Regions from separate parts of the Rhizobium sp. 01T437 genome, predicted to be linked through region 2. Evidence: predicted binding sites of a transcription regulator. Region 2 holds the regulator's gene; each other region holds the start of a gene.
What was found. Region 2 encodes PhoB, which activates phosphate uptake and scavenging genes when phosphate is short. Its sites were predicted from a motif close to TGTCATNNANCTGTCAT; they were not measured.
Positions count from the first base shown of each region.

Region 1: a site for PhoB is predicted at 1,902-1,918, ahead of pstS (phosphate ABC transporter substrate-binding protein PstS). Genes of this name have one in related genera too.
Region 3: a site for PhoB is predicted at 1,472-1,488, ahead of AC1DM5_RS01580 (UDP-2,3-diacylglucosamine diphosphatase). Genes of this name have one in related genera too.

Region 1 is NZ_JBFTPM010000008.1:88,563-91,838, forward strand. It holds gene pstC (phosphate ABC transporter permease subunit PstC) at 1-675, opposite strand, end outside; gene pstS (phosphate ABC transporter substrate-binding protein PstS) at 764-1,786, opposite strand; gene AC1DM5_RS18170 (SDR family NAD(P)-dependent oxidoreductase) at 2,080-2,883, opposite strand; gene AC1DM5_RS18175 (MarR family winged helix-turn-helix transcriptional regulator) at 3,035-3,276, shown strand, end outside.
Region 2 is NZ_JBFTPM010000006.1:131,262-134,537, reverse strand. It holds gene pstB (phosphate ABC transporter ATP-binding protein PstB) at 1-591, shown strand, start outside; gene phoU (phosphate signaling complex protein PhoU) at 636-1,349, shown strand; gene phoB (phosphate regulon transcriptional regulator PhoB) at 1,480-2,163, shown strand; gene AC1DM5_RS13685 (pyrroline-5-carboxylate reductase) at 2,291-3,079, opposite strand.
Region 3 is NZ_JBFTPM010000001.1:292,254-295,529, forward strand. It holds gene AC1DM5_RS01575 (NADP-dependent malic enzyme) at 1-1,306, opposite strand, end outside; gene AC1DM5_RS01580 (UDP-2,3-diacylglucosamine diphosphatase) at 1,555-2,367, shown strand; gene AC1DM5_RS01585 (MFS transporter) at 2,561-3,276, shown strand, end outside.

The DNA.
Region 1 (3,276 bases), on a different contig from region 2:
GTCGCGCACTACTTCCCACTTTGTCGAACCAAGCGCATAGGCCGATTCCTTCAGCTGCGCGGGGACGACCAGGAAGACGTCACGCATGACCGAGGAAATGAAGGGGATGATCATGATCGCCAGCACGATGCCTGACGTCAGCATGCCGATACCGAGCGGAGCCCCCGAAAACAGCGCGCCGATCAGCGGGATCGGACCCAGCCAGTCGATGAGCACCGGCTGGATGTAATCCGACATGAACGGAGCAAAGGTGAAGAGACCCCACATGCCGTAAATGATCGAGGGGATGCCGGCCAAAAGCTCGACGGCGCCGCCGATTGGCCCGCGGATCGAGCGCGGCGCAACTTCGGTAATGAAAACCGCGATACCGAGGCTGACGGGAACGCCGATGATCATGGCGAGCGCAGAGGTGACCAGCGTGCCATAGATCGGCACAAGACCCGCGAACTTCTCAGCAACCGGATCCCATTCAGTGCCGGTCAGGAAGCCAAAGCCGAAGGTCCGGAACGCGAGAAGCCCGCCCAGGGCCATGGAGACCGCCGCTGCCAGCAGGGCGGCGAGAACAAACAGGCCGCAGCCCAAGACTATCCAATAAAAAATCCGATCGCCTGCGGCGCCGTCGCGGCGCTTCACGCCCGCGGTGTCGGCGGGCAGCGATGCCAATGCTTCGCTCATATCCGTACGCTCTGCTGCTTTGAGGGGGTGTCAAAGGCATTCGGGGCGGAAAGCCAAGCTTCCCGCCCCGACCGCAGTTTCGTCAGGATCAGCTCTTGAAAGAGGCCGTCCAGTAATCTTCGATCTGCTTTACGAGCGCGTCCGGAAGCGGAACGTAATCGAGCGAGGAAGCTTCCTTCTGACCCTTTTCGAGGGCCCACTTGAAGAAGGAGAAAGCAGCCTTGGAGCGTTCAGCGTCCTTGGGTTCCTTGTACATGATCGCCCAGGTGGTTGCCGTGATCGGCCAGGCCTTTTCGCCCGGAGCGTTGGTCATGATCAGGTAGAAATCCTGAGCCTTGCCCCATTCTGCGCTTGCAGCGGCAGCCGAGAAGCTTTCAGCGTTCGGCTTCGGGTACTGGCCGGCAGCATTCTGGATGAGAACGTAGGGCAGCTTGTTCTGCAGAGCGTAGGCGTATTCGACGTAACCGATCGAGTCCTTGACGCGGGTAACGTAAGCAGCAACGCCTTCGTTGCCCTTGCCGCCGATGCCGACCGGCCAGTTGACGGCGGTGCCTTCACCAACCTTCGACTTCCAGTCCGGGTTTACCTTGGAGAAGAAGTTGGTCCAGTTGAAGGACGTGCCCGAGCCGTCCGAACGGTGAACAACGGCAATCTGGCTGTCGGGCAGCTTCAGGCCCGGGTTCAGATCGGCGATGGCCTTGTCGTTCCACTTGGTGACGTTGCCGAGGTAGATGTCAGCGAGGACCTTGCCCGAGAGCTTCAGTTCGCCTGATTTGATGCCCTTGACGTTGATGACGGGAACGATGCCGCCGACAACGAGCGGGAACTGGCCGAAGCCGCCAGCCGTCAGATCTTCCGGCTTGAGCGGGGCGTCAGAAGCGCCGAAGTCAACCGTTGCAGCCTTGATCTGGGCGATACCGCCACCCGAACCAATCGACTGGTAGTTCAGCTTGTCGCCGGTTTCCTTGTTGTAGTCTGCCGACCACTTCGAAAGAACCGGATAGACGAAGGTCGAACCAGCGCCGGTAATATCGGCAGCGGAGGCCGAGACTGCCAGAGCGGCAACCAGGCCGGCGCCGAGGCAGGCCGAAAGAAGTTTCTTGGTGAGCATTTGCGACTCTTCCCTGATGGAACGAAAGGACGACGAGGTCCGGCGCCATGGAGGGGGTGTCCACTGTCAGGGGCGCTGAATTTCCTCGTCACGGGAAGGCGGCTAGGCGTCTATTATTACAGTTTGATGACAGTTTGTGACGGGTGACATGAAATGCAAAGCTGTGCATAAGTCGCTGAAGTCACTGACTTTCCTAATGAATCGCGCATCAACAAAGCCCTAGCAGATGAGGTACAACGCTATTGTCGCAGGGCTGCGGTCGATTGCCGCAGCCCTGTTCGAAAATGTCGCAATCAGACCTTGGAAATCCCGTAGCGGGCGGCAGGCCTGTCGAGAGAAAGGTTCGGGCCAAGCCCATGACGAGCGGCCGTATAGGCGTCAAAATCGGCAATATTGGGCAGTGAAGGGATGGTGATCACCTCGCCCTGATCGAAACCTGCGAGAGCGGCATCCACCATGTCGGTCACGTCCATCACCATGGATGGCGGGAAGCTGTCGAAGGAGCCGCCGACACGCTCGAAGATCTCGGTGCGGGTCAGGCCAGGCAGCACGGCCTGAACCTTGACGCCCTTCGGACCGGCTTCGGCATTCAGCGCATGGGTGAGGTTCAACACGAAAGCCTTGGTGGCGCTGTAGGTGCCGTTGAAACGCTCGGGGATGAGGGCGACGACGGAGGCGATATTGATGACTGCGCCCTTGCCGCGTTCGGCAAAAGTCTGGGCGGCGGCAACGGCAAGCCTATTTGCGGCGACGACGTTCAGTTCGATCATGGTTTCGAGATAATCGATGTCATCTTCGAGCAGCGTGCCCTTCGGGCCGATGCCGGCGTTGTTGACGAGAAGCGTGATGGCCTTGTCGTCGCGCAGACGCTGCTCGACCTTGCGCACATCCTCGCGCTTGGTGAGGTCAGCCGGAAGCACGTCCACCTTGATCCCCTGCTCTGCCGAGAGCTTTTCGGAGAGTGCGTTCAGGCGGGCGGCATCGCGAGCGACGAGCAGAAGATCGTAGCCGCGCTTGGCGAGCCGGTCGGCATAGGTTGCGCCGATGCCCGAAGAGGCGCCGGTAACGAGGGCAGTTCCGAGAGTAGAGCGAGACATGGTTTCATCCTTTCATGACTGGAATTTAGTGGTATATGCCACTATATGTGTAAGGAACCTGGATTTGTGCAAGGGGCGCGACGAAAAATAAACGTAGCGGCGTTTGGCGCGTCATCAATGTGCTAGAGACATCCGCTGCAGGAGAATGATGATGAATGAACGGGCGAAGCTCTTCGAGAGCTGGCAGATCTGCAGCAACAGCGCGCTGAAGCGAGCGACGCGGCAGCTCGGCCAGCTCTATGATGACGTTATCGATGCGAGCGGCCTCAGGGGCACGCAATATACGCTGATGACGCAGATCCATATGAATTCCGGTTCATCGCTTAAGGTTCTGGCCGAAAACATGGTGATGGATCTTTCAGCGCTCGGCCACACGCTGAAGCCGCTGATCCG
Region 2 (3,276 bases):
ATCGACGGTTGCCGGGTCACCGGCAAGATCACGCTCGACAGCGATGATATCTACGATCCTGACATCGACGTCGTCGAACTCCGCGCCCGTGTCGGCATGGTGTTCCAGAAGCCGAATCCGTTCCCGAAGACGATTTATGAAAACGTTTCTTACGGCCCGCGCATCCATGGCCTTGCCAAGTCCAAGGCCGACCTGGACCAGATCGTTGAGACGAGCCTGCAGCGCGCCGGCCTCTGGAATGAGGTGAAGGATCGCGTGCATGAATCCGGCACCGGCCTTTCCGGCGGTCAGCAGCAGCGTCTGTGCATCGCACGCGCCGTTGCCGTCAGCCCGGAAGTCATCCTGATGGACGAGCCCTGCTCGGCGCTCGACCCGATCGCGACTGCCAAGGTCGAAGAGCTGATCCACGAGCTGCGTGAAAACTACACCATCGTCATCGTGACGCATTCCATGCAGCAGGCCGCGCGCGTATCACAGCGTACGGCCATGTTCCACCTCGGCAACCTGGTCGAGGAAAACGATACCGACAAGATGTTCACCAATCCGGACGATCCGCGCACCCAGGATTATATCATGGGCCGGTTCGGCTGATTTTGGCGATGTGAAGCCTTCCCGATTTTCGAGGACAAAGCCCCATGGCATCGACACATATTTTTTCCGCTTACGATGACGATCTGAAATTCCTGTCCCGGCGCATTTCCGAGATGGGTGGTCTTGCCGAACAGATGGTCGGCGAGGCCGTCCGTGCGCTTGTCAACGGTGACACTGCGCTCGCCCAGAAGGTCATTTCCGATGACGTGATCCTTGATCACGCGGAACGCGAAATCAACGACAAGGCGATCGTCACGATTGCTCGTCGCCAGCCGATGGCCTCCGACCTTCGCGAGATCATGGGTTCGATCCGCATCGCCGCCGACCTCGAGCGCGTCGGCGACCTTGGCAAGAACACCGCAAAGCGCGTCATCGCCGTCCAGAGCACCGGCGTTCCGCGCAAGCTCGCCCGCGGTCTCGAGCATCTCTCCGAACTGGCGCTCGTCCAGCTCAAGGAAGTGCTCGATGTCTATACGACGCGTTCCGCTGATAAGGCCAAGTCCATCCGCGAGCGCGACGATGAGATCGACGCGATGTACACCTCGCTGTTCCGCGAACTCCTCACCTACATGATGGAAGATCCGCGCAACATCACGAGCTGCACGCATCTTCTCTTCTGCGCCAAGAACATCGAGCGTATCGGCGACCATGCGACCAACATCGCAGAAACGATCTACTACATGGCAACCGGCGCCCAGCCGGAGGGCGAGCGTCCGAAGGACGATAGCTCCAATACCGTTGGTGCGGTGACGGAGTAATCCTGAACTGCCGATTGCATGCGCGCCCCGCGCGGGGGCGCGCAAAGGTGCAGCCAATTCCGAGTTCCTGCATGGTCCCTTGCTTAAATCACCCCCGGTTTAAGGATCATGCATTAGGAGACTGACACGCATGATCCCAAGAGTTGCAGTTGTTGAAGATGAAGAGGCGCTGAGCGTGCTTCTCCGCTACAACCTCGAGGCTGAAGGTTTCGAGGTGGATACGATCCTCCGTGGCGACGAGGCCGAAATCCGGCTTCAGGAGCGCACCCCGGACCTGCTCATCCTTGACTGGATGCTGCCGGGCGTTTCCGGTATCGAGCTCTGCCGCCGGCTGCGCATGCGGCCGGAAACCGAGCGTCTGCCGATCATCATGCTGACGGCCCGCGGCGAAGAAAGCGAGCGTGTTCGCGGTCTTTCGACCGGCGCGGACGACTATGTCGTCAAGCCCTTCTCCACGCCGGAACTCGTCGCCCGCGTCAAGGCGATGCTGCGCCGCGCCCGCCCGGAAGTTCTCTCCACCGTTCTGAAGTGTGGTGATATCGAGCTCGATCGCGAAACGCATCGCGTTCATCGCAAGAGCCGCGAAGTCCGCCTCGGCCCGACCGAATTCCGCCTGCTCGAATTCCTGATGTCGTCGCCGGGCAGGGTCTTCTCCCGCTCGCAGCTTCTGGATGGCGTCTGGGGCCACGATATCTACGTGGACGAACGTACTGTCGACGTCCATGTCGGCCGCCTGCGTAAGGCGCTGAACTTCTCCAACATGCAGGATGTCATCCGCACCGTCCGCGGCGCGGGATATTCCATGGAAGCTTAATCCGAGTGATCGGAGGTCCAGACGGGTCGCTCGCTTGCCGGGCGGCCCGTTTGTCTATCTGGCACCCCGAGCTTCTTATGAAAGCCGACACCAGGCGCCGAAAGCGGACCTCGAGAGAACCTGCTTTCTACAGACGAATGCGTGCGAGAACTCGATCAAGAGCCTTTTGCAGAGCCGCAGTGCCGCCGAACTCGCGAAAGTCTTCGAGCACCTGTTCATTCAATCCGCCCTTGGTCGAATGCTCGCCGATGAGTTCATCAAAACTCGCGACAGGTTTTGAACGGGCAGCATGGGCGAGGCCGGAAAACAATTGACGGAGGTAGGCGTCGCCAGCCGTTCCCGAAAGCCCCTGGCTCTGCAGCCAGGTCGACGTCTCGTCCAGGATGCCGAAATAGGTGGCCATCAGGCAGCTCGCCACCGCGAGAAGTTCGAACTCAAGTTTGTTTTCAACCTGGATCGCCGTTCCGAGCGCCGAAAAGAGGGCGTGGGAAACCTCGTCGAGCGGGTAGATCGCGGTCGCGCCCTGAAGATCTGCGACGAACGGAAGTGGAATTGCCAGGCTCAGGCGAACTGGTTGATCGATCCACGCCAGCAGTTGATCCATTGGCGTGGCCGCGACAAAGCTGATGACATGGTGACCCGGCCGAAATCGGAGCGAGCGGATCACCTCCTCGGCAATTTGCGGCCTCACTGCCACAAATACGAGATCGGATCGGTCGAGAACATCCTGGTTGCCCAAAGCGATCGACACATTCCGGTTTGCCGCCGCAAGGCGGGCGGCGACGCTCGCGCTGCGCGGTGACAGCACGATCGGTGTGTCGCGAAACGCTGTCTTGCTCAATCCGGTGACGACGGCCTCGGTAATCGTGCCCGTCCCGACGAACCCCATTGTCATCCGCTTTGGATCGATCTCCATTGGCACCCCTGAGCGACTGTTTGCGCCGTGCTACTCCACGAGAATACCGCATCTGTATCAGAAAATCGCGTTACAGCGCCATGACCACCGTTCCATACCGGTCTAGGGCTGAAACGCATCGGTGGCGTTGGGCCACATAAGTTCGCATCGTCAGGCATGGTGAACGGCAGGCAGAGATCGGCCTCCGGCAGATCGTG
Region 3 (3,276 bases), on a different contig from region 2:
CGAAGCGGTTCAGCTGGTCGAGATAGACATCGAAATCGGTAATCGGCCGGCGGGCGACGCCGCTTTCGGCAGCAGCCTTGGCGACCGCAGGCGCGATGCGCAGGATGAGGCGCGGATCGAAGGGCGAAGGGATGAGATAGTCGGGGCCGAAGACCGGGGTTTCACCGGAATAGGCGCGGGCTGCAACATCCGACGGTTCCTCGCGGGCGAGGGCCGCGATGGCGCGCACCGCCGCCATCTTCATTTCCTCGTTGATCGTCTCGGCGCCGCAATCCAGCGCACCCCTGAAAATATAGGGGAAGCAGAGGACGTTGTTGACCTGGTTCGGGAAGTCGGAGCGGCCGGTGCAGATCATCGCGTCCGGGCGCGCTGCGCGGGCGAGATCAGGCATGATTTCCGGCGTCGGGTTGGCGAGCGCCATGATGAGCGGCTTGTCGGCCATCTGGGCCAGCAATTCCGGCTTCAGGACGCCGGCGGCGGACAGGCCGAGGAAGACATCGGCGCCGCCGATGTTTTCGGCGAGCGTGCGCGTGTCGCTCTTCTGGGCGTAGATGGCCTTCCACTCGTCCATCAGCTCGACACGGCCTTCATAGACGAGGCCTTCGAGATCGTGGACCCAGATGTTTTCGCGCTTGGCGCCGAGGGTCACCAGCAGGTTGAGACAGGCTAGCGCTGCCGCACCGGCGCCTGACGCGACGATCTTGACCTCATCGATCTTCTTGCCGGCGAGTTCCAGGCCGTTGAGGATGGCGGCGGCGACGATGATTGCGGTGCCGTGCTGGTCATCGTGGAAGACCGGGATCTTCATCTTCTCGCGCAGCTGCTTCTCGATGCGGAAGCATTCCGGGGCCTTGATGTCTTCAAGGTTGATGCCGCCAAAGGTCGGCTCGAGCGAGGCGACGGTGGCGACCATCTGGTCGACATCTGGCGCATCCACTTCGATATCGAAGACGTCGATGCCGGCAAACTTCTTGAAGAGGACGGCCTTGCCTTCCATGACCGGCTTGGAGGCGAGCGGGCCGATGTTTCCGAGGCCGAGCACGGCGGTGCCGTTGGAGATGACGGCAACGAGATTGGCACGGGACGTATAATCCGCGGCCTGCTCCGGATTGTCACGGATGGCGAGGCAGGGAGCGGCGACACCCGGAGAATAGGCGAGCGCCAGATCGCGCTGGTTGCCGAGCGGCTTGGTCGCCTGGATTTCCAGCTTGCCGGGGCGTGGATAGCGGTGGAAGAAAAGCGCCTGCTCGTCGAGGCTACCGCCCGTCAAATTCTTTTCCGATTTGGATTTTTCCTGGTGATCCATCGCCGCCTCCAGCGTTGTTCGAAGTCTTTTGAAGACTCCTCCATACATCAATCGACCGGTCGGAACAGTACGGAAATAGCCGCAGCTGAACTTTTTGACCTGATGGTAACGGGAGCTGACATTGGGCCGGTGGATTGAACGGCTTTGCAGGCCTTTCCTGCGGTTTGTCATCTTCCTGATACACGAGTCTGATTTTGGAAGACCAGACGAAGAACGATGGGACACGAGCGGAAAGGCTTGTGACAGACATGATGGAACCTCGGCGCTTCCGCACCCTCTTCATTTCCGATGTGCATCTCGGCTCGAAGGCCGCCAAGGCGGATTTCCTGCTGGATTTCCTGAAATACCACGAGGCAGACACGATCTACCTCGTCGGCGATATCGTCGATGGCTGGCGCCTGAAGCGCAGCTGGTACTGGCCGCAGGTCTGCAACGACGTGGTCCAGAAGCTCTTGCGCAAGGCGCGCAAGGGTACGCGCGTCGTCTATATTCCCGGCAATCACGACGAATTCCTGCGCGCCTTTCCGGGCATGCATTTCGGCGGCATCGAGGTCGTCGAGCGCATCATCCATGACGGCGCCGACGGCAAGAAGTACCTGATCCTGCATGGCGACGAATTCGACGTCGTCGTGCGCAACGCTCGTCTGCTCGCCTATCTCGGCGACTGGGCCTACGACACGGCGATCCGCATCAACATCGTGCTCGCAGCGGTCCGCCGCCGCCTCGGCATGCCCTACTGGTCCTTCTCGGCCTGGGCCAAGCTGCAGGTCAAACACGCCGTCAACTTCATCGGCGAGTTCCAGCGCGTGGTTGCCGAAGAAGCCCGCAAGAGCGGCGCCGACGGCGTCATCTGTGGCCATATCCATCACGCCGTGATCGAGGATATGGACGGCATCCGCTACATCAATACCGGCGACTGGGTCGAAAGCTGCACGGCGATCGTTGAGCATGAAGACGGCAGGTTCGAACTCATCACCTGGCGTGCGCTGACCAGCAACGTGCCGGCACTGACATCGGTCGAATTGCTGGAAGAGGGCGATCTCGCCCCGCAGGCTGCCTGAATAATGTGTGCGTACCGCATCGGCGGTCTCCGCCGGTGCATCATGAATTTAGCCGTTGCCATCTGGCGACAGGCCCCATTTATTTTTTAAATCGTTTCGATTTATATCCGTATCGTTTCGATTGGGCTATTTCTCGCCATAGTCGTGTTTGATGGGATGTGTTAGGCAACGCACAGTTTCCTTCAGGTCCACTATGATTCCCGCACAAAATCCCTCGATGGGTGAGGGAGCGCCGCCGCGTTTCCGGCTGCTCAGCGCGCTTTGTTACAGCGCGCCGCTGCTGGTCAACGGTATCGTCCTGCCCTTCTTCCCCGTCTGGCTTGCGACTCATCAGTTCAACGATCATCAGATCGGCACGATCCTCGCCGTACCGATGGTGGTGCGCGTTCTCGTGGCGCCGATCGTCGCGGTCTTTGCCGACCGCATGCAGGAGCGGGCGCATGTGCTGCTATGGTCGGGCACCCTCTCGCTGCTGACGGCCATCGCGCTCTACTGGACAAGCAATTTCTGGTCGGTGCTGATCGTCTTTGCGCTGCAGGGGGCGACCTTCGCCCCTTATGTGCCTGTCGTCGAATCGATCGTGATTTCGGGCGTGCGCCGCTGGGGGCTCGATTACGGCTCCATGCGCGTCTGGGGCTCGATCGCTTTCATTATTTCGACGCTCACCGGCGGCGAGCTGGTCGGGCGCTGGGGTGGCGGCATGGTGCTGCCCGTGATGATCTTCGGCTTCGTGCTGACAATTACGATGGCGGTCTTCTGTCCCCGTATCGGGCCGACACGGCGGCGCGGCCAGCCGATCAATCTTCCGGCGACCACAGGCAGCGGGCTGCGCGAGCCGCATCTGCTGCTTTTGCTGCTCGGCGTTTCAATCCAGCAGGCAAGCCATGCGCTGCTCAACGCCTTTTCCTC